DNA from 2 places in the Lysinibacillus sp. CNPSo 3705 genome. Region 2 is predicted to be linked to the other one. Evidence: a T-box and tRNA genes for the amino acid it is inferred to sense, from the RefSeq annotation. Region 2 holds a T-box; the other holds one or more tRNA genes.
What was found. The T-box of region 2 lies ahead of serS (serine--tRNA ligase). A T-box ahead of a tRNA ligase gene usually reads a tRNA of that ligase, here a tRNA-Ser.
Positions count from the first base shown of each region.

Region 1: it has a tRNA-Ser gene. The T-box ahead of serS (serine--tRNA ligase) is inferred to sense a tRNA for this amino acid. The anticodon was not compared.

Region 1 is NZ_JAQZSD010000108.1:253-8,612, forward strand. It holds gene PVA17_RS23780 (RraA family protein) at 1-622, shown strand, start outside; gene PVA17_RS23785 (cation:dicarboxylate symporter family transporter) at 671-1,945, opposite strand; gene PVA17_RS23790 (response regulator) at 2,037-2,915, opposite strand; gene PVA17_RS23795 (ATP-binding protein) at 2,916-4,178, opposite strand; tRNA gene PVA17_RS23800 (tRNA-Ser) at 4,470-4,562, opposite strand; RNA gene ffs (signal recognition particle sRNA large type) at 5,055-5,322, shown strand; gene dnaX (DNA polymerase III subunit gamma/tau) at 5,574-7,364, shown strand; gene PVA17_RS23815 (YbaB/EbfC family nucleoid-associated protein) at 7,386-7,700, shown strand; gene recR (recombination mediator RecR) at 7,712-8,308, shown strand; gene PVA17_RS23825 (YaaL family protein) at 8,322-8,360, shown strand, end outside.
Region 2 is NZ_JAQZSD010000068.1:806-16,669, forward strand. It holds gene PVA17_RS20820 (LOG family protein) at 1-512, opposite strand, end outside; gene PVA17_RS20825 (deoxynucleoside kinase) at 765-1,433, opposite strand; gene PVA17_RS20830 (deoxynucleoside kinase) at 1,430-2,068, opposite strand; gene PVA17_RS20835 (MFS transporter) at 2,409-3,698, opposite strand; gene PVA17_RS20840 (heavy metal translocating P-type ATPase) at 3,713-6,124, opposite strand; gene copZ (copper chaperone CopZ) at 6,206-6,412, opposite strand; gene PVA17_RS20850 (metal-sensitive transcriptional regulator) at 6,470-6,802, opposite strand; gene PVA17_RS20855 (cation diffusion facilitator family transporter) at 6,880-7,833, opposite strand; gene PVA17_RS20860 (ArsR/SmtB family transcription factor) at 7,853-8,188, opposite strand; gene tadA (tRNA adenosine(34) deaminase TadA) at 8,342-8,860, shown strand; gene PVA17_RS20870 (SPFH domain-containing protein) at 9,129-10,268, shown strand; gene PVA17_RS20875 (TM2 domain-containing protein) at 10,522-10,764, shown strand; gene serS (serine--tRNA ligase) at 10,852-12,132, opposite strand; T-box leader at 12,203-12,426, opposite strand; gene pdxT (pyridoxal 5'-phosphate synthase glutaminase subunit PdxT) at 12,476-13,039, opposite strand; gene pdxS (pyridoxal 5'-phosphate synthase lyase subunit PdxS) at 13,041-13,925, opposite strand; gene pdxR (MocR-like pyridoxine biosynthesis transcription factor PdxR) at 14,031-15,455, shown strand; gene asnB (asparagine synthase (glutamine-hydrolyzing)) at 15,481-15,864, opposite strand, start outside.

The DNA of each region.
Region 1 (8,360 bases), on a different contig from region 2:
AAAGGTGGAAGTAAGTTTTAAGCATTTGCCAACGACTGTAGTTTCAGATGCGACAGGAGGACATACGAATTTACGCAGTGATATTAAACCGTTAGCAGATCATTTTAAAATAGCTGGCCGTGCGGTAACAGTACGCTTACCAGATGGTGAAAATGGTGCAGTTTTGGAAGCCATTCGAGCTGCTCAAGAAGGGGATATTTTAGTAATTGACGCTAAAGGGAATACCAATCGTGCAGTTGCTGGTGATTTTGTCCTTTCATTAGCGAAGGGTATAGGTGTACAGGGCTTTGTCGTTGATGGTGTTATTCGTGATATGGCAGCTATTCGTGAACTAGACTTTCCCGTATTTTCACTGGGCACAACGGTAGCAGCTGGCAATAAAAACGGCGGTGGCCAAGTAAATGTTCCTATTGCTATTGGAGGCGTTTCTGTTCGCCCCGGTGATTATATTATTGGGGATGTGGACGGTGTCGTTGTCGTGCCACTGGAAGATGCAGAGCGTATTGTGGCAGCCGCTGAGGTAAAGCTTGAAAAAGATGACGTACGTGCTCAAGAGGCACTTGCAAATGGAAAAGAATCTATTATTAACTATTTAGATAAAGTATTAAGTGATCAAAAATAAAAAAACCCTCACGATGCCATCCATACATCGTGAGGATTTTTTTAATTTTTATGCTAAATTTTTATTTTCATTAAAGTAATTTTTCATTTTCTCTGAATCGAAACGGCCTTCCCATTTCGCCATAACTAAAGATGCAAGTGAGTTACCAATTACGTTAACGACTGTACGTCCCATATCGAGAATACGATCGATACCTGCGATAAATGCTAAACCTTCAATTGGAATGCCGACAGTACCTAATGTTGCTAGAAGCACAACGAATGATACTCCTGGAACACCTGCAATCCCTTTAGATGTAACCATTAATACAAGCATTAACGTAATTTGTTCACCAATGCTTAGGTGAATACCGTACATTTGAGCAATAAATAATGCAGCAATAGCTTGGTACAGTGTAGAACCATCTAAGTTAAAGGAATAACCGGTTGGAATAACAAAGGATACGATATCCTTAGGAGCACCTAGTTTCTCCATTTTCATCATAATTCGCGGTAACACAGCTTCAGAACTTGCTGTTGAGAACGCTAAAATCAGCTCATCTTTTAGTACTTTAATTAAGAAGAAGATACTGATACCTGTAAATTTGGCCACAAGACCAAGAACGACAAAGATAAAGAATAGCATTGTTGCATAAACAAGTATAGCGAGTTTACCAAGTGGTATTAGGGAAGCGAATCCATATTTGGAAACGGTTACACCAATTAAACCAAATACCCCAATTGGAGCGAATTTCATTACGAGGTTAGTTACCCAGAACATCGTATCTGCTACCCCTTGGAAGAAGTCTAATACTGGTCTTCCTCGTTCGCCAATGGCAGCAACCCCTAAACCAAAAATAACTGAGAAGAAGATGATCGCAAGCATATTACCTTCAGACATTGCCTGAACGATATTTGTTGGTACAATGCCTACAATAATATCAAATGGTCCCTCATGCTGTACTTCTTCTGTAGTGGCAACGTATTTTGAAATATCTCCTTGAGAGAGCTCGTTCATGTTTATACCCGCGCCTGGTTGGAATAAGTTTGCGGAAAGTAAACCAATGACAATTGCTACTGTTGTAATAATCTCGAAGTAAATAAGCGATTTTCCGCCTAATCGTCCAAGCTGTTTCATATCTCCAGTACCAGCAACACCAACGATTAAAGTTGAAATAATAATCGGTACAACAATCATTTTAATTAGATGAAGGAAAATATCACCTAAAGGTTGTAGATATGTTTCAATTTTGGGGTTTCCGTAAAAAATACCACCAATAATAATCCCTAAAATCAAACCGACTAAAATTTGAGTGGCTAAACTGATTCTAAATTTCTTCTTCAAAACCTTAGTACCTCCTAATATTAAAATTTTTAGGACTTGCCTTACTTTAATAATACAGAGGACTTATGAAATCCGACAAAATCCGAGAAAATTAATTTACTTTAGTTAAAATGTCTGAATATAACACCTGAATAAACTTCTTAATATTAACCTTTGCTTTACGATTTCCGTGATCTTCTATCTGCGTCATCAGATGACGAATTTCTTTAAAGTCAAAGTATCGAGGTGCATAATATTCAAATTCGGAGTTGGTATAATCTACGACACCTAAATTGGCGAGATTTATCATCGCTGCTAATATAGTACGGCGCACCCGCTGTTCAATGGCTTTACTTTCCTTCAAAATTTCATCTGGTGTAGCCTTTGTGACAACTGCAACCTCCTCATAAAGCTCCTTTAATGGTGGAAGTGGTGCAATTTTGTGCTGATGCGCAAGTAATGTTTCAATGATAGCTATAATATCTTCGCTTCCAATCTCACCAACGATACCCATATCATTTAAGATAGATTGAATATGATCGCGTGACGTTGCTTTATGATTTATTTGTTCACTTAGATCAATATTTGTAAGGGATTGGCGGATAATAAGCAATGAATTTTTTAGGCGAAATTGTTCAGTTGTTTTACGTAAAACATTTTCAACCTCAATACGGTTTATCGGTTTATGAATAAAGAAATCTATACCTTGCTTATATGCCTCACCAACCATTTCCTTATTCACAACTTGAGAAATCATGACAAATTGTCCTTCAAAACGATTTTGAATAAGGTGTTCGACTGTTGCTATTCCATCAAGCTTGGGCATGAGTAAATCAATCAACACAAATTCAGGTTGTGTCATTAAAATTTGTGGAATGGCGTCCTCACCATTACGTGCTTCACCAATAACTGTGCCTAAGCCACTATCTTCAATAATTTGTTTTAACATGACCCGACTTGCGCGATCATCATCTACAATAAAATACCTCATTTAAGTCTCTCCCGTTTGAATAGTTTGCGTAGGAACTGTAATTTTAAACATCGTGTTTTGAGTATTTGATTCAACGGTTATTGAGCCATTTAATTTATTTACTAATTCAGCAACATGTGAAAGACCAATACCTGTTGCTGCGACACCGTCTACATTGTATTTTGTAGTGTATCCAGGTTCAAAAATAATAGAGAGATTATTTTGTGGAATGCCCTTCCCGTTATCACATACTGTTATTACAGTATCATCCTGTTGCTGTTGAATGGCAATAGAAATGATACCTTGATTTTCAATTGCTTCTATAGCATTAGCTGTTAAATTATTCAAAAGTGCAAGTAATGCAATATGTTCCTTCGTTTGAAAATCGATTTCAATATTTAGGTTAATTTCAATTTCTTTCCCGAGAAAATTAGCGTACTTACTGTTCCCATCTTCGATATAATGTAATAATTCTGACAATCTAAGGGAGCCAAAGCTCTTTTCACCAACAATTTTAGAAATACCTGCATAAATGCGTTGTGAATCCTTCTTCACTTCATGAATTTCCTGGGCAATATGAAGTGCCTGTAAACTTTCTGCATGATAACCTAGCGATTTTAATTGTCGATATAATTCAAACCCATTGATTGTTATGGCTTCTATATCGTTCATCGATTTTTTTAAATAAAGTGCCTCAACATATAAATCTGAGCCGATCGTAAGCATTTCTTGAACACGTTTTTTTTGCTCAGCAATTAAAATAGAACTATAAATACCAACAACAAAAAAGCTACGTAATAAAGCAACTGCTAATAAAATAAGTAAATCATGAAGAAATAAAAACGTATAAGAATTTATAAAAAAACGAAATAGTTGTTCCACTAAATTACTGAATACTTCACTAAATGCAACTAGCAATCCAAGCAATAATGGTTTTTCTCTATATTGATGAATGCTTAGAATTTGTAGGCATACTGCAAACATTATATAAAAGGCGGCGGCAGGTAAATGTATTAGTAAACTATCGGCTACTGGAACATCATGTAAAGTGTAATTAATGATAACTCGAAAAATGGTTGTCACGATACTCGTAGTAAATCCAGCAAAAATGATCGGTGTAGGTCTTAGTAGAGTACACAAAAAGAAAATAATACTTCCTAATCCGAAACGAAAAGGTGTATCAGCGAAAGGCATTATTTTAATTTCACTACCAATAGCAGTTAACAGAGCGATTGTTAAAACCCAAGTGAGGGAAGCACGAGATATGTAAAACTTCGAGTGCATAAAAAAATCCTCCCTAATAATATTAACGAGCATTATGCTAAAAAGCTCGTTTGCGTGTTTGAAATAAAATGTAATTGTACCACTACTTTTCATATTGCGTTGGGCGAAAAGTAGTTTTTGAATGAAAGTGCATTGGTCTAGATGAAATAATGCTATAGATTTTTTCATAGTTATAACATCTTAATTTACAATAAAAAAATACCACAACCTAAGTGGAAGTGGCATCTAATAAATGTTACTATAATTTTCAAGCAAAAAAAACGGCTACATTCGTAGTCGGTATTTTAAAAATGGAGGAGGTAGAGGGATTCGAACCCCCGCGCGGTGTTACCCGCCTGTCGGTTTTCAAGACCGATCCCTTCAGCCAGACTTGGGTATACCTCCATATTGTTTTGTTACGTTGTCTTATCGACAAGATTTAATTTATCATATTTCAAAATTTAAGTCAACAGATTTTTTATTTTTTTTAACTTTTTTCTTTAGATACAGAAGTCGCTCAACTTTATAGAAGGGAAATGAATGCGGTACTAAGTCACTTTTCAATGGCTATCATAGAATCGTAATGTAGTTCTTATAGGATATTAGCTTAAATTATCGCATCCGTGAAATAAAGCTAACTGATCTGGATCGATAAAAACGCCACGTCCTATGGCATTACCGAAATGACCGACATCGTGTCGGCCCTCATGCAGATCTAAGTACAAAGCCAATTCCAGAGGCATTGTTTATTGGCGTGAAAGCAAGGTAAACAGCTACAATTATGCCGAGGCATAACGGATTAATAATTTCTTATTTACAATGCAGACAGAATGTTCCAAACAAATATTATGCATATTAAGTTGCAATTTATGAAAACAGTCAGTATACTAGTTATTGCCGTGCTAGGTGGGAAGGTAGCGGTGTCCTGTAACTCGCAATCCGCTCTAGCGAGACTGAATTCCTTTTTAGAGGCTGTCCGTATTGTTTGGTCTGCCTTTTGCACGTAGTGTTGACGATTGGGTCCTGCGCAATGGATACCCATGAACCATGTCAGGTCCGGAAGGAAGCAGCATTAAGTGGTCTTATTCATGTGCCGCGGGGTTGCCTAATCTGAGCTAACGACAAGAGTAACGCTTATGTGCGGCTGTCGAAGAAAGGTGCACGGCATTAAATTGCCAATTCAAACGTATCCGTCTATAAAAGGCGGATGCGTTTTTTTTATGATTTTATAATATTTTTAGGGATGGAAGGTTAATCACCAACACGTTTAAGAAAGTTATAAATTGTACGGCGGACCTACAGAAAGTGAAAGAATTGTCCCGAAGCTTTAGAAAAACGATGACACTATTTTATAAATAATGAGGTAAATGCTATAATAGAACTATTCTATATAATAAAGAAGAGGAGAGGAATCCATTGACGTATCAAGCATTTTATCGTGTGTATCGACCGCAATCATTCCGAGAAATGTCTGGTCAAGCACATGTCAAAAGAACGCTACAAAATGCTCTCCTAGCGAATAAAACAACACATGCTTATTTATTTTCTGGCCCACGTGGTACCGGGAAAACAAGTACAGCTAAAATTTTTGCAAAAGCTTTAAATTGTGAGCATGCACCATCAAAAGAGCCTTGTAATGAATGTGCTACTTGTTTAAGCATTACAGACGGTTCTCACCCAGATGTTATTGAATTTGACGCGGCGTCTAATTCACGCGTTGAAGAAATACGAGACATCATTGAGAAAGTTCGATTTGCTCCTGCGAGTAGCAGATTTAAAGTGTATATCATTGATGAAGTGCATATGCTTTCTACAAGTGCTTTCAATGCCCTTTTAAAGACGTTAGAAGAACCACCTTCACATGCTGTATTTATTTTAGCAACGACAGAGCCTCATAAATTGCCCGCAACGATTATTTCGCGATGTCAGCGCTTTGATTTCAAGCGTCTTTCGACCAGTGATATTATTGAGCGCATGAAAGTTGTATTAGAAGATATTGAGTTACCGTTTGAGGAACAAGGTTTAAAGGTAATCGCACAATCAGCAGCGGGTGGTATGCGTGATGCTTTAAGCCTATTAGATCAGGTTGTATCCTTTAGTGGAGAAAAGTTGAAGCTTGAGGATACATTGCTTGTGACAGGTTCTATTAGTCAGGAAGTTTTCTATGAGTTAGCAGAAGCTCTTAAAGTAAAAGATGTCGCGCAAATGCTTGCGTTATTAGAACAACTTATTGCGGATGGGAAAGATCCTCTTCGCCTTTCTGAGGACTTAATTACATTTTTCCGAGATTTATTATTACTGCAAACAAGTGAAGATTTGGCCGAATTATTAGAACTAGTATCACCAGAGGAGCGAGTGTTTACATTAGCGCATGATTTTGCACCGGATTTGCTATATGGCTACATTGATATTTTAGCCAAAACACAGCAAGAAATGCGATTCTCCCACCATACTAAGATTTATTTGGAAACAGCATTACTTAAAATGGTGCAGTTTTCGGGTGGTGCAGTTGGTCAGACTACCACTTCAGGCGAGGTAGCTATGAGCCCGGAGCTCGCCCAAAAAATTGTGGCGCTTGAGCAGATGGTGCAACAACTATCAGCTCAATTACAAGCTGGTGCTCCTATGCAAACGGCGCAAACACCAAAAGAACAGCGCCCGCGAGCAAAAAGTCCGAATGGCTATAAAGCACCAACAGGCCGTATTCAAGAGATACTAAAGGATGCTACAAAGCAAGATGTGCAACGTATTAAATCAGTTTGGGCACAGGCATTAAGTCAAATGCAAAAATCTCAATCAGCTCTTTTGGCAGAGGCTGAACCTGTTGCGGCATCTTCAAGTGCTTTTGTGTTAAAATTCAAGTATGATATTCATTGTCAAATGGTTGCTGATAATCAATCCCTAAAAGCTCAATTCACACAATTAATTGCAGGGCAAACTGGTACTATGTACGAAATGCTTTGTACGCCAGAAGAGGCTTGGTTAAAATTACGTGAAGAGTTTATTCGTGATCATGGCTTACAGCAGCAGAAAAAATCTTCTCAGGATGAAACTGATCATGAAATGGAATTATTAGAACCACCTCCGGTAGATATGTCGGAAGGGCCGTTTATCGATGATGCTCAACCACTTGCGTCACAAGATCCACTTGTAACGGAAGCGGAAAAGCTGTTTGGTAAAGATTTTATTGAGATTGTTGAAGATTAATCATTTAGGAGGAATATGTTTATGCGTGGAATGGGAAATATGCAAGGTATGATGAAAAAAATGCAAAAAATGCAAAAGGAAATGATGGAGGCTCAAGAGGCTTTAAATGCAGAGCAATTTGAAGGTGCAGCTGGTGGCGGTATGGTGAAAGTAACTGTAACTGGTCAACGTGAAATTGTAGAAGTAAATCTTGATCCATCAGTAGTAGATCCAGACGATATCGAAATGCTACAAGATTTAATCGTTGTTGCTACAAATGAAGCACTGAAAAAAGTAGATGAAAAAACGAATGCAACAATGGGTAAATTCACTCAAGGCATGAATCTTCCGTTCTAGGAGGTAAATAAATGTACTACCCAGAACCAATATCGAAACTGATTGATAGTTTTATGAAATTGCCAGGTATCGGGCCGAAAACCGCGGCTCGTCTGGCGTTTTTTGTGTTAACAATGAAAGAGGATGACGTTTTATCCTTTTCAAAGGCATTAATTGATGCGAAGCGAAATTTAAGCTACTGTTCCGTATGTGGCAACATAACTGATGTAGATCCATGTCATATTTGTACAGACAAACAAAGAAATCATTCTATTATTTGTGTTGTCCAAGATACAAAAGATGTAATTGCGATGGAAAAAATGCGCGATTTCAATGGTATGTATCATGTATTGCAGGGAGCTATTTCACCTATGGATGGTATTGGTCCAGAGGATATAAATGTCGCGTCCCTACTAGTTCGTTTGCAAGATGAGAATGTTCAAGAACTTATTTTAGCTACGAATTCAACGATTGAGGGAGAGGCAACAGCTATGTATATTTCTCGTCTAGTGAAGCCATCTGGTATTCGAACAACACGGATCGCTCACGGACTACCAGTAGGTGGAGATTTAGAATATGCAGATGAAGTAACGTTATCGAAGGCAATGGAAGGTCGCCGAGAATTGTGAGTGAGGGATTAATATGTTCTTCCGCAGTAAGGGAAAATTAAAAAAAGAATTC
Region 2 (15,864 bases):
AATAAATGTAATACTTCTTCCGATGTAGCAGCTACATGAACAAGTGACTTCTGTTCAGTTCGTATAAAACCTTCCTCCAGCATTTTCTGAAGTTGTTGTAAAAGCGCATCATAAAAATGATTTATATTATATAAAATTACAGGTTTTTCATGTAGTCCAATTTGTGCCCATGTAAACACTTCAAAATATTCATCCATTGTCCCTCCACCACCTGGTAAAGCTATAAAAACATCTGCTAACTCTACCATTTTGGCTTTACGTACATGCATAGACTCAACAAAATGAAGCTCTGTTAACGAGGCATGTGCTATTTCCCGCTGCTGTAAATGAGTTGGCATCACGCCAATAACCTCTCCTCCAGCCTCTAATACTGCATCTGCAACTTTGCCCATCAGTCCTGTTTTCGAACCACCATAAACGACACCATGACCATTTCGAGCTAATACAGTCCCTAATTCGGCTGCTTTCTCTGCATAAATTGGGTTTAAGCCTAAGCCAGAACCGCAATACACTGCTATTCTTATAACAATCCCTCCTACTCAAAAGACGTGACACAATAGGTTACATATTGTCTCACGTCTTTTGATCATTTATTTTCTGCAATTACTTTTTTCTGCACATAGCTGCGCATTCGGTCATAAAATTTAGCATAGTCCATTTCCTATTTACGTAAATGACTTGTTTGTGCCTGTCGCTTCGCTTTCGGCCAGAACCCCAATAGTTATCTTCCTAATATTTTTGAATGATTAGCTTTATCTAACCTTCTATTTACGTAAATGACTTGTTTGTTTTAGCATATGACTGATGCGGCTCACAATTGATTCAATTGCTTCAGGATTTTTTAATAAATCATAATCATTAATATCCAAACGAAGAACTGGGCATGCATTAAAATTATTGATCCAGTTCTCATAGCGGTCATGCATTTCAATCCAATAATCATTCGGTGTTTGTTGCTCCATTGTACGTCCACGCTCTTGAATACGACCAATGACAGCATCAATTGGCCCCTCTAGATAAACAAGTAGATCTGGATGTGGGAAATACGGTGTCATTACCATCGCATCAAATAGATTTGTATACGTCTCGTAATCTGTTGGGCTCATTGTACCTTTGTCATAGTGCATCTTAGCAAAAATTCCAGTATCTTCGTAGATAGAGCGATCTTGAATAAATCCGCCGCCATATTCAAAGATTCGCTTCTGCTCCTTAAAACGCTCTGCTAAAAAATAGACCTGTAAATGGAAGCTCCATTTTTCAAAGTCCTCATAAAATTTATCTAAATATGGGTTAGTATCCACCTTTTCAAATGAAGTACGGAAATTTAACGCTTCTGCCAACGCCTTTGTCATTGTTGACTTCCCTACACCAACCGTACCAGCGATTGTAATGACCGTTTGTGGAGGAATACCATATTTCTCTCTCAAATTCATTGTTGCAAGCTCCTTTGTTGTAACGTATCCTTTATTGTTTGTAAAACATATTTCAAATCATTTGGATTTTTTACGAAATCAAGCTGATCGCCATTAAATCGAATAACAGGAATATCTGGATGCATATTCTCAAAATGCTCGATAAAGGAATGATAATCTGCCACCAGTTGCTCCATGTAATCCCGTGAAATCATTTTTTCAAATTCACGACCACGCATCGCAATACGTTTCATCAATGTATCAACACTAGCATGTAAATAAACAACTACATTCGGTACAGGCATATCTTTCGTTAATATTTTATAAATTTCCTCGTATTTATCATACTCAGCTGGCGCCAATGTACGCTTGGCAAATATTAAATTTTTAAAAATATGGTAGTCCGCTACAACAGGTTGATCTTCTGTTAAACGGAAATTTTTTATATCCGATAATTGTTTGTAGCGATTACATAGGAAGAACATTTCCGTTTGGAAGCTCCATTCCTCTATGTTTTCATAAAACTTATTTAGAAAAGGGTTTTCGTCTACTATTTCTTTTAATAGATGGTAATTAAATGTCGCTGCAATCTCTTTAGATAAAGAGGTTTTACCAACACCAATCGGACCTTCTACTGTAACAAATGGAACCGTCACTAGAAGCTCCTCCTTTTGTTCTATGGATTCTATCGTCATTTAGCCCGCCTGAGGCTTTCATTATTTTAAAAATGAATCAGTGTTTTTCATTGTAACATAGTGAGAAAATGAAAAACAGAATCAAACAATTTTTCAATTAAGACAGATGATAAAAAACGACAAAAAAATAGAGACTAGAACAAACTAAATGGTTCCTTCGTAAGGCCGAATAATCTCTAATTAAATAGAAAAACCGAACTATGAAACATTTCCTGGGCGTTTCATAGTTCGGTTTTTTTGTTGGCTGAAACACTTTTGTCTCAGCTTTATATTTCCTATGCATTTTAAAGACATAGGAAACTCAATTAAACTCGCTTTTAGATTTATATTTCGTCCATACAACTACTGGTACTAAAAGTAACGCTAAATACATCCCGATAAAGCCTAAAATTGCATAGCTTGTGTACGCTACGACAATTCCTGATAATAGACTACCCGCTGAGCCTCCGAGAGCAACCCAGACATCTACCGAGCCTTGTGTCTTTGCGCGACTATGAATTGTCGTTGAATCAATAATAATTGCTGTACCACTAATCAAGCCAAAATTCCAACCTAAACCTAGTAATATGAGGGCAACCGTTAGCCAAAGTAAAGAATCACCTGGGGCAAATGCTGCGACTAAGCCTGCCGCTGCTAAAATAAACCCTGAAGCAATGACGATAAAAGTTCGGCCAACTTTATCAACCAGTAGACCTGTTCCAAGGGATGGTAAATACATCGCTGCGACATGCAATCCTATAACCATTCCAATAGCACTTAAACTGTTTCCATGTCCCTGCATATGAATAGGCGTCATTGTCATAATAGCCACCATAATAACATGAGATAAAACTAATACAAGCGCTCCTATGAAAACTCCAATACGATTTACACGACTATTTGTTGTAGTAGACGTTTCAGCTATTTTACTTTGTTGCTTATATTGCTCGGCAGCAATGGCTTTTGCAATTAATAATGGATCTGGACGAAGAAAAACAAATAACGTAAGGCCTGCTAAAATATACGCAACAGCAGCTAAAATAAATGGGCCTACTAATGCAGGCATATTGAGTGCTTTTGCAACTTCCCCCATAGGTGTAACTAAATTAGGGCCTGCAACTGCTCCGAACGTTGTAGCTACCATCGCTATACTTGTAGCTGTTGCACGTTGTTTTTCATTTGCCAAATCTGTTCCCGCATAACGTGCTTGTAAATTTGTAGACGTTCCAGCTCCATATACAAATAAAGCTAAAAATAATAACACAATATTGTTAATATTAGCTGCAATAATAACACCGATTGCACCGATACCACCTGCTATAAATCCAAACGATAAACCATAGCGTCTACCTAAGCGCTGTGAAAGCTGGCCGACAATGAAAGCTGATAATGCAGAGCCAAGGGTAAATAGTGTAGCAGGTAAACCTGCAAAGCTTTCAGTTCCTAACATATCTTTTGCTAGCAATGCTCCTACCGTAATACCTGCTGCCAACCCTGCCCCACCAAATATTTGCGACATTAGAATGATTAAGAGAGTACGCTTATATAACTTTTGTTGCGCATTTGTTGAATGGACATAATGCTCCGTAGCTACTGACAATTTATTAACCATAACAATCTCCTTATTTATAATTTAACTCGCTGCAAACGCAGTGCGTTTAAAACGACAGATACGGAGCTAAAGGCCATCGCTGCACCTGCTACCCACGGAGCTAGTAAACCGATTGCGGCAATCGGAATACCTAATGTGTTGTAAGCAAACGCCCAGAATAAGTTTTGTTTAATATTGCGCATTGTTTTACGACTCATAATGATAGCATCTGCAATACTGTTTAAATCGCCGCGAATCAGTGTAATATCCGCTGCTTCCATAGCAACATCTGTACCGGTACCAATCGCCATCCCAATAGTAGCTGTCGCAAGTGCCGGGGCATCATTAATGCCATCACCAACCATCGCTACTTTTTTACCTGTAGCTTGCAGTTTTTTCACTTCATTCGCTTTGCCTTCTGGAAGTACTTCGGCAATCACATGATTCACACCAACTTCTGCTCCAATTGCTTGTGCTGTTCGTTCATTATCACCAGTCATCATAATGACAGTAATGCCCATCTCTTGTAGACGACTTACCGCTTCTTTGGAAGTATCTTTCACTGTATCAGCAACTGCTACTAGGCCAGCATACTGACCGTTAATGGCAGCTAGCATTGCCGTTTTACCGTTTTTCTCTAATTGCTCCATTGATGGTAGAATGGCATCTATATGAATACCGTATTGTTGCATCAATTTACGCGTACCGATGATAATGCCTTGACCAGAGACCGTCGCTTGCACACCGTAACCCGGTATTGCTTCAAAGAATTGAACATCTCCTAGGTTAATACCGCGATCAACAATCCCTTGAACAATTGCTTCTGCTAACGGATGCTCTGATTGCTTCTCTGCTGCACCAATCAACGATAAAAAGCGTGTTTCATCTTGATTTGCTGCTAGTATAACATCCGTTAATACTGGCTTGCCGTGTGTCACTGTACCTGTTTTATCAACAACTACTGTATCGATGCTTTGTGTCTGCTCTAAATGTTCTCCACCTTTAAATAAAATACCAAATTCCGCTGCACGACCAGAGCCCGCCATAATAGATGTTGGCGTTGCTAATCCAAGTGCGCATGGACAAGCGATAACAAGAACTGCAATTAACACTTCAAGTGCAGGCGTAAATTCACCAGGTCGCACCCAAATAATCCAAATTAAAAACGTGACAAGCGCAATGCCAACAACGATTGGTACAAAAATACCTGAAATTTGATCTGCTAAGCGCTGGATTGGCGCTTTGGAGCCTTGTGCATCTTCTACAACTTTAATAATTTGTGCTAAGGCCGTATCACGACCGACTTTAGTCGCCGTCATTTTAATGAAGCCATTTTTATTTATAGTAGAACCAAATAATAGGTCATCTTGCTTTTTATCAACGGGTAAACTTTCCCCTGTTAGCATTGATTCATCTACAGCTGTTGTTCCTTCTAACACCTTACCATCAACAGGAATTTTTTCACCAGGCTTCACTAAAATAATATCGCCAATAACTACTTCTTCTAACGATACTTCTTTCTCTACACCGTCACGAACAACGATGGCCGTTTTTGCCTGAAGGCCCATTAATTTTTTGATTGCTTCAGATGAACGACCCTTTGCTTTTGCCTCAAATAATTTACCTAATAAAATTAAAGTAATTAATACGGCACTCGTTTCAAAATATAGGTGAGGGGCATGATGTGACCCCGCAGTAATAATCGCTTGATATACGCTATAAAAATACGCCGCAGATGTTCCCATTACGACAAGTACATCCATATTGGCACTACCATTGCGTAAAGCTTTGTAGGCTCCAACGTAAAATTGTTTCCCAATCATAAATTGAACAGGCGTAGCCAACGCCATTTGCACCCATGGATTCATTAAAAATTCAGGAACATATAAAAATGATGTAAATGAAAAATGTCCTACCATCGTCCACAGTAATGGTAATGAAAGAATGGCCGATAAAATAAATTTTTTCTGCTGTTGTTTAATGGCCAGCTCACGATGATCCACCGTTTCTTGCTCATCTGCCTTTTGATGAGCCTCATATCCTAATTTCTCAACCTTTGCAATAATGTCTGCAATCGTCACTTCAGATGGGTTAAATTCAATAGTTGCTTTTTCAAGTGCTAAGTTTACGTTCGCAGAGGATACACCTGCTAGTTTATTTAAACCCTTCTCTATCCGTGTTGCGCAGGCCGCACATGTCATACCTGTAATATCGAATTCAGTTTTTTGTTTAACGACACCATAACCAAGTGCTTCAATTTTCTTTTCAAAATCTTCTTCGTTTAATTTTGTCGGATCATATTTAATGGATGATTTTTCAAGAGCTAAATTAACTGTCGCTTGTTCTACACCATCCATTTTATTTAAACCTTTTTCTATACGAGTCGCACAGGCTGCACATGTCATACCTGTAATTTGCAAATTTGCTTCTTTTATTTCCGAACTCATCATCATTTCTCCTCTCCATATACCAACAGGGGGTATATTTATTTGAAAATAAGAGAGTGCTACAAGAGCACCCTATTTATATTATTTAACGTCATAGCCTTGATCATCGATCGTTTCTTTAATTTGGTCTAGAGATACTTGTGATTCGTCAAATGCTACATCTACTAAACCTTCAGCTAAGTTTACTTTTACTTGTTCAACGCCAGTTAAAGCGCCAACACTTTTTTCTACTGAGTTTACACAATGGCCACATGACATTCCTTGTACGTTTAAAGTTACGTTTTGCATAAATATCTCTCCTTTAATGTTAAGTACTGTATAGGGGTATATATTTCTTAAAAAAATTTACTTTTTCATTAACTTTTGAATAGTCACTACTAATTCATCTAACACTGCATCATCACCTTCTGATAGGCGATCTACTACACAACCCTTTAAATGACCTTCTAATAATATTTTTGCAACACTATTTAAAGCAGACTGCGTGGCAGACAGTTGCGTAATAATATCATCACAGTAAACATCTTTGTCAATCATCCCTTTAATACCTCGGATTTGACCTTCAATGCGATTTAAACGAGTCGTTAAATCCTTTTTAACGCGTTCAGGATGATGACTTTTTCGGCACGAAGTACCTTCCTCTGTATGGCAAGCATCTTCTTTCACTTTATCCTCCATATAATACACCTCCTACCTTACAATTTCATATTACCATACCCATGAAGGGTATGTAAAGCTGAAAATTTTTAATTTTTTTAATGATGATGGTGATCATTCGACTGCTCATTTTTTATTGTACATAAAATGGAGTTATCATGCTTATGTGCTACTGTTTCCAATTGAATCGTTACGTGCTTTATGCCCTTATGCTCAAGATTATGTTCAATTTCTCGTAATATATGCTCACTATCCGCAATTTTTAGCTGGCCTTCCACAACTGCATGACAAGAAAGTGCATTTGTTCCGCTTGTTATTGTCCAAATGTGTAAATCGTGAATGCTATGCACACCATCTGTTTGTACAATAGTTTGTATAATTTCTTCAGCGTCTACGTTTGAAGGCGTTCCTTCCAAAAGAACGTGAACAGCAGCCTTCGTTACATAGTAGCCGCTTCTCAATACTAATGCTGCAACAATAACACTCGCAAGTGGATCAGCCCAGCCCCAACCAAAAAACATGATTAATAATGCGGCTACGATGGCCCCTACAGATCCAAGCATATCACTTAAGACGTGTAAGAAAGCACCACGCATATTTAAATTATCTTTTGTATCACTGCCACGCATCATAATCCAAGCGACTAAAATATTGATTAAAAGACCGATTGTACTAATAATCAACATCCCTGTAGTTGCCACTTCCGGTGGATTGGCAAAACGTTTGAATGCTTCATAGAAAATGAATAAAGCAATCAAAATTAATATCACACCGTTTAATACTGCTGCTAAAATTTCAAATCGTTTATAACCGTATGTTTTACTATAGCTTGCAGCCTTTTCTCCCAAAATAAAGGCAAGTAAGGCTATTGCTAATGATATGGAATCACTTAACATATGACCTGCATCAGATAAAAGAGCCAAACTATTTGTTAAATAGCCACCAAGCGCTTCAACAATCATATAACTCGTAATAATAATAAATGATACGATTAAAACCTTTTTGTTTGCGCCATGTGTATGATCATGGCTGTGATCATGATTATGTCCCATGTTTTATCCCCCATTTTATCTAGTTATGTGTAGCATGCTCAATAGCTTGCATCAACAAATTCATAATGTGATCATCATCTGTTGAATAATATAAAGTTGTACCTTCTCTTCTATATTTCACTAACCGTAAATTTTTCAAAAAACGTAATTGATGTGAAACTGTTGATTGACCTAAATCTAAAACCTCAGCAATGTCGTTAACTGAATGTTCATCCGTACATAATAAATTTAAAATACGAATTCTTGTCGGATCACTTAATGCTTTAAATGTTTGAGACACGACAAATAGTGTTTCTTCGTCTAAATGTTGCTCTTTGTTATCCTGAACCTCTGTATTTTGTAATTTTTCATCCATTTAGTTTACTCCTAACCTTTTTATATTCATATATGAACATGTATTCATATATGAATATAAATGTTTGTTTTGGAAATGTCAACGTTTTATCTTCACGTCATAGTAGCAATTGTCAATTAAGCAAGATACACTAAGTGATAAGGAGAGATTATAGTGGATATTTTTGAAACAGACCGATTGTTTATGAACAGTGCACTAGAAGAAGCTAAGAAAGCAGCTTTACTTGGAGAAGTGCCAATAGGAGCTGTGCTTGTCTATGATGGAGAGATTATTGCACGCGCTCATAATTTACGAGAAACAACACAAAATGCAACGACACATGCTGAATTAATGGTTATTCAAGATGCTTGTAAAAAAATAGGTAGCTGGCGTCTTGAAAAAACAACACTCTATGTGACACTTGAACCTTGCCCTATGTGTGCAGGAGCCATTTTGCAATCTCGTGTGCCGCGTGTCGTATACGGTGCAAGGGATATAAAAGCAGGCTGTGTAGATTCACTTTATCGATTATTAAACGATGCACGCTTTAACCATGAATGCGAAGTAACAGAAGGAATTTTAGCTGCGGAATGCGGACAAATCTTAACCGATTTTTTCCGAGCATTACGTCAACGAAAAAAAGCTGAGAAAAAGGCGCGACAAGCTTTAGTTGTTGAAAATGAAAAGTTTTAAACTTCACATAGAGTAGAAGGTGTCTCAGATGGAGGCACCTTCTTTTTTATGATTAGGGGATAGCATATATATGAAATATGTCGTAATAGCGACAACATATTCATAACAATTAAATATGCCATCTAAAAAATGAAAGAAGCGATTAGCAAGTACATTACTGGCTAATCTAAAGAAAAATTTAAACCATTGACATGCATAAACTGAAAAGGGAAAATATAACTAGTAATAATTTTATTTAAAAGGTAATTAATAGGGAGGTAATGTTTTAATGCCTATTTTAGATAGAGTGAAGTTCGATGGTTTACGCTCACGCGATTGGTTAATCTACAAGCATCCGAATGAAAAGCTAGTGTTAGGCACCACACTTATCGTCAACGAAGGGCAAGTAGCCATATTTGTAAAGGGTGGGCAAATATGTGATGTATTTAATTCAGGCACACATGTTTTAACAACCAATAACTTACCATTACTTCACCATGTTGTGAATTTTGCTTATGGAGGGGATACACCTTTTTCAGCAGAAATCTACTTTATAAATCTAACGGTAAAATTAGATTTATATTGGGGAACCTCTGATCCTATTCAACTAATTGATCCAAAATACTTTGTAAAATTACGTATACGAGCATTTGGACAATTGGCTCTCCGCCTTGATGACTATTTATTATTCTTTACAGAAGTTATAGGCTCTATGAATAAAGATGATATTGTTAGTTTCGAAAAAGTACAAGATTACTTTAAAGGTTCTCTTATTACATCCATAAAAACTGAACTTGCAAATAAAATTATTAATGAGAAAATCTCTGCACTAGAAATAACAACAGAGCTTCATAATATTTCAAATAGTTTAAAAGAAAAAATATCTGAAGAATTCAATGCGTATGGTTTTATAATGGCCCATTTCCATATTCAATCAATTAATTTCCCAGAAGAAGATTTCAATAAAATAAATGAAATTTTACAAGATAAAGCTAAGTTCGAAATTATGGGTGACAATCGTTATGTAACACAACGTAGCTTTGATATATATGAATCTGCTGCATCAAATGACAATGGAGTAGCTGGATTATTTGCTACAAGTGGAATTGGCTTAGGCGTAGGGCAAGGTATGGCGACTATGATGAATCAACAAGTACAACAGCCTAGCAATAATGTTACACATAAAATATGTCCTTCTTGCCATGGTAATATCATATCTACTAGTAAATTCTGCAACTTATGTGGTGAAAATTTAACGCTAAAGGTCATTACATGTCATTCTTGTCAGAGTGAAAACGAGGAATCATCAAAATTCTGTTCTTCTTGTGGAACTAGTTTGCACAAGCCTGTTTGTTCATGTGGACAAGAACTAGATGTTACTTCGAAATTTTGTAATAACTGCGGTACTCCAGTCGAATCAATTCAATAGATAATCATAACAGTGTAGTTGAAAACAATACATCGGAAAATGTAAATTAAACAAATATCATTGATTAGGAGATATTGACATGAAAAATATCGAATGTCCACAATGTGGAGCAGCGGCTGATGTTACATTAGCTCAATGTAAATATTGTGGTGAAAAATTCAATTTCCACAAAGAACAGCAAATTGTGCAACAACCGGTTTATCAACAGCAATCACAGCCTGTATATCAAACACAGCCCCAATATTCAGCTCCTATGTATGATGGCATCGATCCTTCTTGGCCTATAAAAAATAAAACAGTCGCAGGGGTACTAGCTATCTTTTTAGGTGGAATCGGAATCCATAAATTTTACTTAGGGAAAATTGGACAAGGTATATTGTATCTCATCTTCTTCTGGACATATATTCCGGCCCTTATAGGCTTTATAGAGGGCGTTATTTACTTGCTTTCTAACGAACATAACTTCTCTGTGAAACATCGAGTTCGACCTCGCTAACCTACTTTTAAAAAAGAAAAGCTACTGTTGAGATTAGATATTTTCAACAGTAGCTTTTTCTTTTAGCCGCTTTGTTTTCGACTCGGTTTACTTTGGAGCGATTACTTCTTTTCCGCCCATATATGGTCTTAATACTTCAGGAATCACTACGCTTCCATCAGCTTGTTGATAGTTTTCTAGGATTGCTGCTACTGTACGGCCGATTGCAAGACCTGAGCCATTTAATGTGTGTACATACTCTGGTTTTGCATTTGGCTCACGACGGAAGCGAATATTTGCTCGGCGTGCTTGGAAATCTTCAAAGTTAGAGCATGAAGAGATTTCGCGGTACATATTTTGAGCTGGAATCCACACTTCTAAATCGTACTTTTTCGCTGCAGTAAAGCCTAAATCAGCTGTACACATTTTTAGTTTGCGGTATGGTAATCCTAATAATTGCAGTACTTTTTCTGCATGACCTGTTAATAGTTCTAGCTGTTCATAAGATTCTTCTGGTTTTACAAAGCGTACTAATTCTACTTTGTTGAATTGGTGTTGGCGAATTAAACCACGTGTATCGCGACCTGCAGAACCTGCTTCTGAACGGAAGCATGCACTATATGCTGCAAAGCCATGTGGTAATGCTTCAGCTGGTAAAATTTCATCACGATAGAAGTTTGTCACAGGTACTTCTGCTGTTGGAATCATGAAATAATCTGTGTCATCTAATTTAAAGACATCTTCCTCAAATTTAGGTAGTTGCCCTGTCCCTGTTAAGCTATCACGATTGACAATTACAGGTGGTAGCATTTCTTCATAGCCATGCTCTTCTGCATGTAAGTCCATCATAAACGTCATTAATGCACGTTCTAAACGAGCGCCAAGACCACGATAGAATAAGAAACGACTACCCGTCACTTTTGCACCACGTTCAAAGTCCACAATTTGTAAATCCGTAGCGATATCCCAGTGTGCTTTGATGTCGAAATCAAATGTTGGAATCTCACCCCAAGTATATTCCTCTACATTATCATCCTCTGTTGTGCCAACTGGTACAGATTCATGTGGAACGTTTGGTAAACGCATCATCATATCTTTAAAGCGTTCTTCTACATCATTTAATTGAACATCTAGCTCTTTAATTTCATCGCCAACTTGACGCATACGTGCAATAACTTCATCCGCATTTTCTTTATTGCACTTCATAATAGAAATTTGCTCAGATACTTTATTGCGCTCAGCTTTAAGCTCTTCTGTTTTTGCAATTAATTCACGACGCTTTGCATCTAACTGTTCAAAATCGTCTAAGTTTCCTAAATCCTCATTACGTGTTAATAGCATTTCTTTAATTTCCGCGAAATTGTCGCGCACGCGTTTAATATCTAACATCGTCATACCTCCAGTAGATTGTTAATGATGGGAAAATAGTTAGTAAAAACACAAAAAAGCCCTCATCCCCAAAAGGGACGAGAGCTACCCGCGTTGCCACCCTAATTGACTAGACACATTGTACTTTGCCTAATCCACTTATTTCATAACGGCATTTCAGCCGGCGACAGCCTACTTCATTCACTTCGACTGCGCAACTCCAGGACGGATTCACAAGTGCTTTTATCAGCTTCCACCACCCGCTGACTCTCTAAAAAAAACGTGCTTGCTACTACTTCCCATCATCGTGTTCAGTTATTTAAATTTTATCCATACTGTACTATATGAAGTGAAAATTTGCAAGTCATACCATAGAAGATACAAAATATTCAAGAATTCGTGCATCTGACGTTAATTCTGGATGGAAGGAACATCCTAAGAAATGGTCGTCTCTTGCTAACACGATCTTGCCTTCATGCTCCGCTAATATTTCAACACCTTCACCTACGGAAACAATATGTGGCGCTCGTATAAAGATCGCCGGAATAGCAGCACCTATTTCCGGTATGTCGAGCTTCACTTCAAAGCTATCTACCTGACGTCCATAGGAATTCCGTGCAACTACCACATCCATTACTGCTAAATGTGACTCATAATCCACTAATTCCTTTGCTAATAAAATCAATCCTGCACATGTTCCAAACATCGGTAAACCTTGCTTTGCAAGTGTGCGAATTGGCTCCAATAGCTCATAGCGATTCAGCAATTTCCGCATCGTTGTACTTTCTCCACCAGGCAAAACAAGTCCATCAAGCTTCTCTAAATCAGCACTTTGTTTTACTAACACCGTTTCGCATCCAAGAGACTCTAACATTTGCACATGCTCTCTTACCGCCCCCTGTAATGCTAAAACACCGATTCGCTTCATCTTACCAGCCTCGCTCTTGCATACGCTCATTTTGACTAAGCTGTGCAATATCGATGCCTTTCATCGGAACACCTAGCTCTTTTGAAATTTCAGCAATTAACTTATAGTCCTTATAATGCGTTGTAGCCTCAACAATTGCACGAGCAAATTTCTCTGGGTTCTCTGATTTAAAAATACCAGAACCAACAAATACACCGTCTGCTCCAAGCTCCATCATTAATGCTGCATCCGCTGGCGTAGCAACGCCACCTGCTGCGAAATTCACTACTGGTAAACGGCCAAGACGCTTAATTTCTCTTAATAATTCAAAAGGAGCTCCGAGCAATTTAGCCTCGGTCATTAATTCATCCTCTGTCATACCAACTACCTTACGTACTTGCGCATTCACTTTACGCATATGACGAACTGCCTCAACAATATTACCTGTCCCTGGTTCCCCCTTCGTTCGTAGCATAGAAGCTCCCTCACCAATGCGTCGAGCAGCTTCGCCTAAATCGCGACACCCACAAACAAAGGGCACTGTGTAATCACTTTTTAATAAATGAAACTCTTCATCTGCTGGCGTTAATACTTCACTTTCATCAATATAATCGACACCCATTGCTTCTAACACTCTTGCTTCTACAATATGTCCAATACGTGCCTTAGCCATTACAGGAATAGATACTGCCCCCAGTACCTCCTCGACAATACGAGGATCAGCCATACGTGCAACACCACCCGCCTTGCGAATGTCTGATGGTACTCGCTCTAATGCCATAACAGCTACAGCTCCTGCCGCTTCTGCAATTTTCGCCTGCTCTGCATTAATAACATCCATAATGACGCCACCCTTTTGCATTTCCGCCATCCCGCGCTTCACTAATTCTGTACCTGTTTGTTTCATGATTTCTAACCTCCACCTTTATGATGAAATTTAGTATAATTGAAATTGACCATATAAAAATATCCAGTTTATAAAATAATCGTAAGGTCAGGAGAATTAATGCACATGGACATGCTCTTATTCCAGCTAGAAAAAAATGGTGAAAAACCGCTCTACGATCAGCTTTATAGCGGCATTAAAGAAGCTATTATTACAAAGAAAATAGCAGTAGGAGAAAAATTACCATCAAAAAGAAAATTAGCCGATTTTTTGAATATTTCACAAACGACAATTGAAATTGCCTATGCACAGCTCCTTGCTGAAGGGTATATTATGTCTAAATCCCGTGTCGGTTATTTTGTAGAGGAAATTGACGAGCTTCCGTATATTCAGCAGGACACAATAACTTCCTTAAACGAACAACCTAAGAAAAAATCGTACAAAATAGATTTTAATCCTGGTTCCATCGATATTGATGCCTTCCCTTTTCAAACATGGCGAAAATATGCGAAAGAGCTCTTTGATGATGCCTCAAAGGAATTATTATTAACAGGTGAGCCTCAAGGGGAACTATCTTTGCGAACAGAGATTGCTAATTATTTATTTCAATCACGCGGAGTTGTTTGTAGTCCCGAGCAGATTGTCATCGGTTCAGGAACAGAACAGCTTCTACCAATGATTTTGCGCCTCTTTAGTGACAATACTTATTTTGCCCTTGAAAACCCTGGATATCCAGCTGTGCATCGTATGTTTTCCCAACATAAGCGAAAGGTTTATCCAATTGCGGTCGATGATGAAGGAATTGTCATTCATGAGCTCGAAAAAACTAGTGCCGACGTTGTTTATATCACGCCATCTCACCAATTCCCTACAGGAGCAGTATTATCGGCTACAAGACGTGCTCAAGCTTTAAATTGGGCCTCACAAAGCTCCTCTCGATACATTATTGAAGATGATTATGATTCTGAATTTCGTTATACTGGAAAACCAATTCCTGCACTTCATGCATTAGATCGAAATGATAAAGTAATTTATATGAGTACATTTACAAAATCATTAATGCCATCCTTGCGCGTCGCTTATTTTGTACTTCCACCAAAATTACTTGCTGCTTATAATGATGTCTTTAATTACTATTCATCAACAGTACCTCGTTTCGATCAACATATTGTAGCTAATTTTATGCGTGACGGCCATTTTGCTAAGCATTTAAATCGCATGCGAAAGATTTATCGAAAAAAGCATGAAAAACTTACTTCTATTTTAGAAAACTATTCTAATCAAATTAACATCACTGGTGAGCAAGCAGGCATGCATATTTTACTCGATGTACAACATACTTTGTCAGAAAAGCAATTACAGCAGCTTGCTTCCAATGCAGAAATCAGAATCTATCCACTCTCTGATTATCGCTTGGATCACTCCTCACCCTCAAAAGCTCAATTTTTACTAGGCTTTGGAGGCATACCTGTGCATGAAATTGAACCTTCTATCGAAAAGCTAATGCACTGTTGGGCTATACAGAAAAAAAACCAATCAACCTCACATTAAAAGGTTGACTGGTTTTTCTTCGATATTATGATTCTATTAGCTGAATATTATAAAGCTCAAACCATGTATGAATTTGACCCAGATAAGCTAAAAGCTGTGGACCTGCCATTAATTGTCCATACCAAGGAACTTTGAAAGAACTACCACCCGATTCAATGAGCTCTATTAGTTTCTGTCGTTCAAATAATTCATGCAGAATTGAATTTTTGTCTTCCATTATGCCTCTGAGCCATTTTTGAACGCCCGCTGTATAAACTGGATGATACGTTTTAGGATACGGGTTCTTTTTCCGATATAAAACTTCTTCTGGCAATAAATGCTGCATTGCTTTACGAAGTAAACCCTTTTCCATACCGTCTAAATTTTTCATTTCCCAAGGAATATTCCACGTATATTCTACAAGACGATG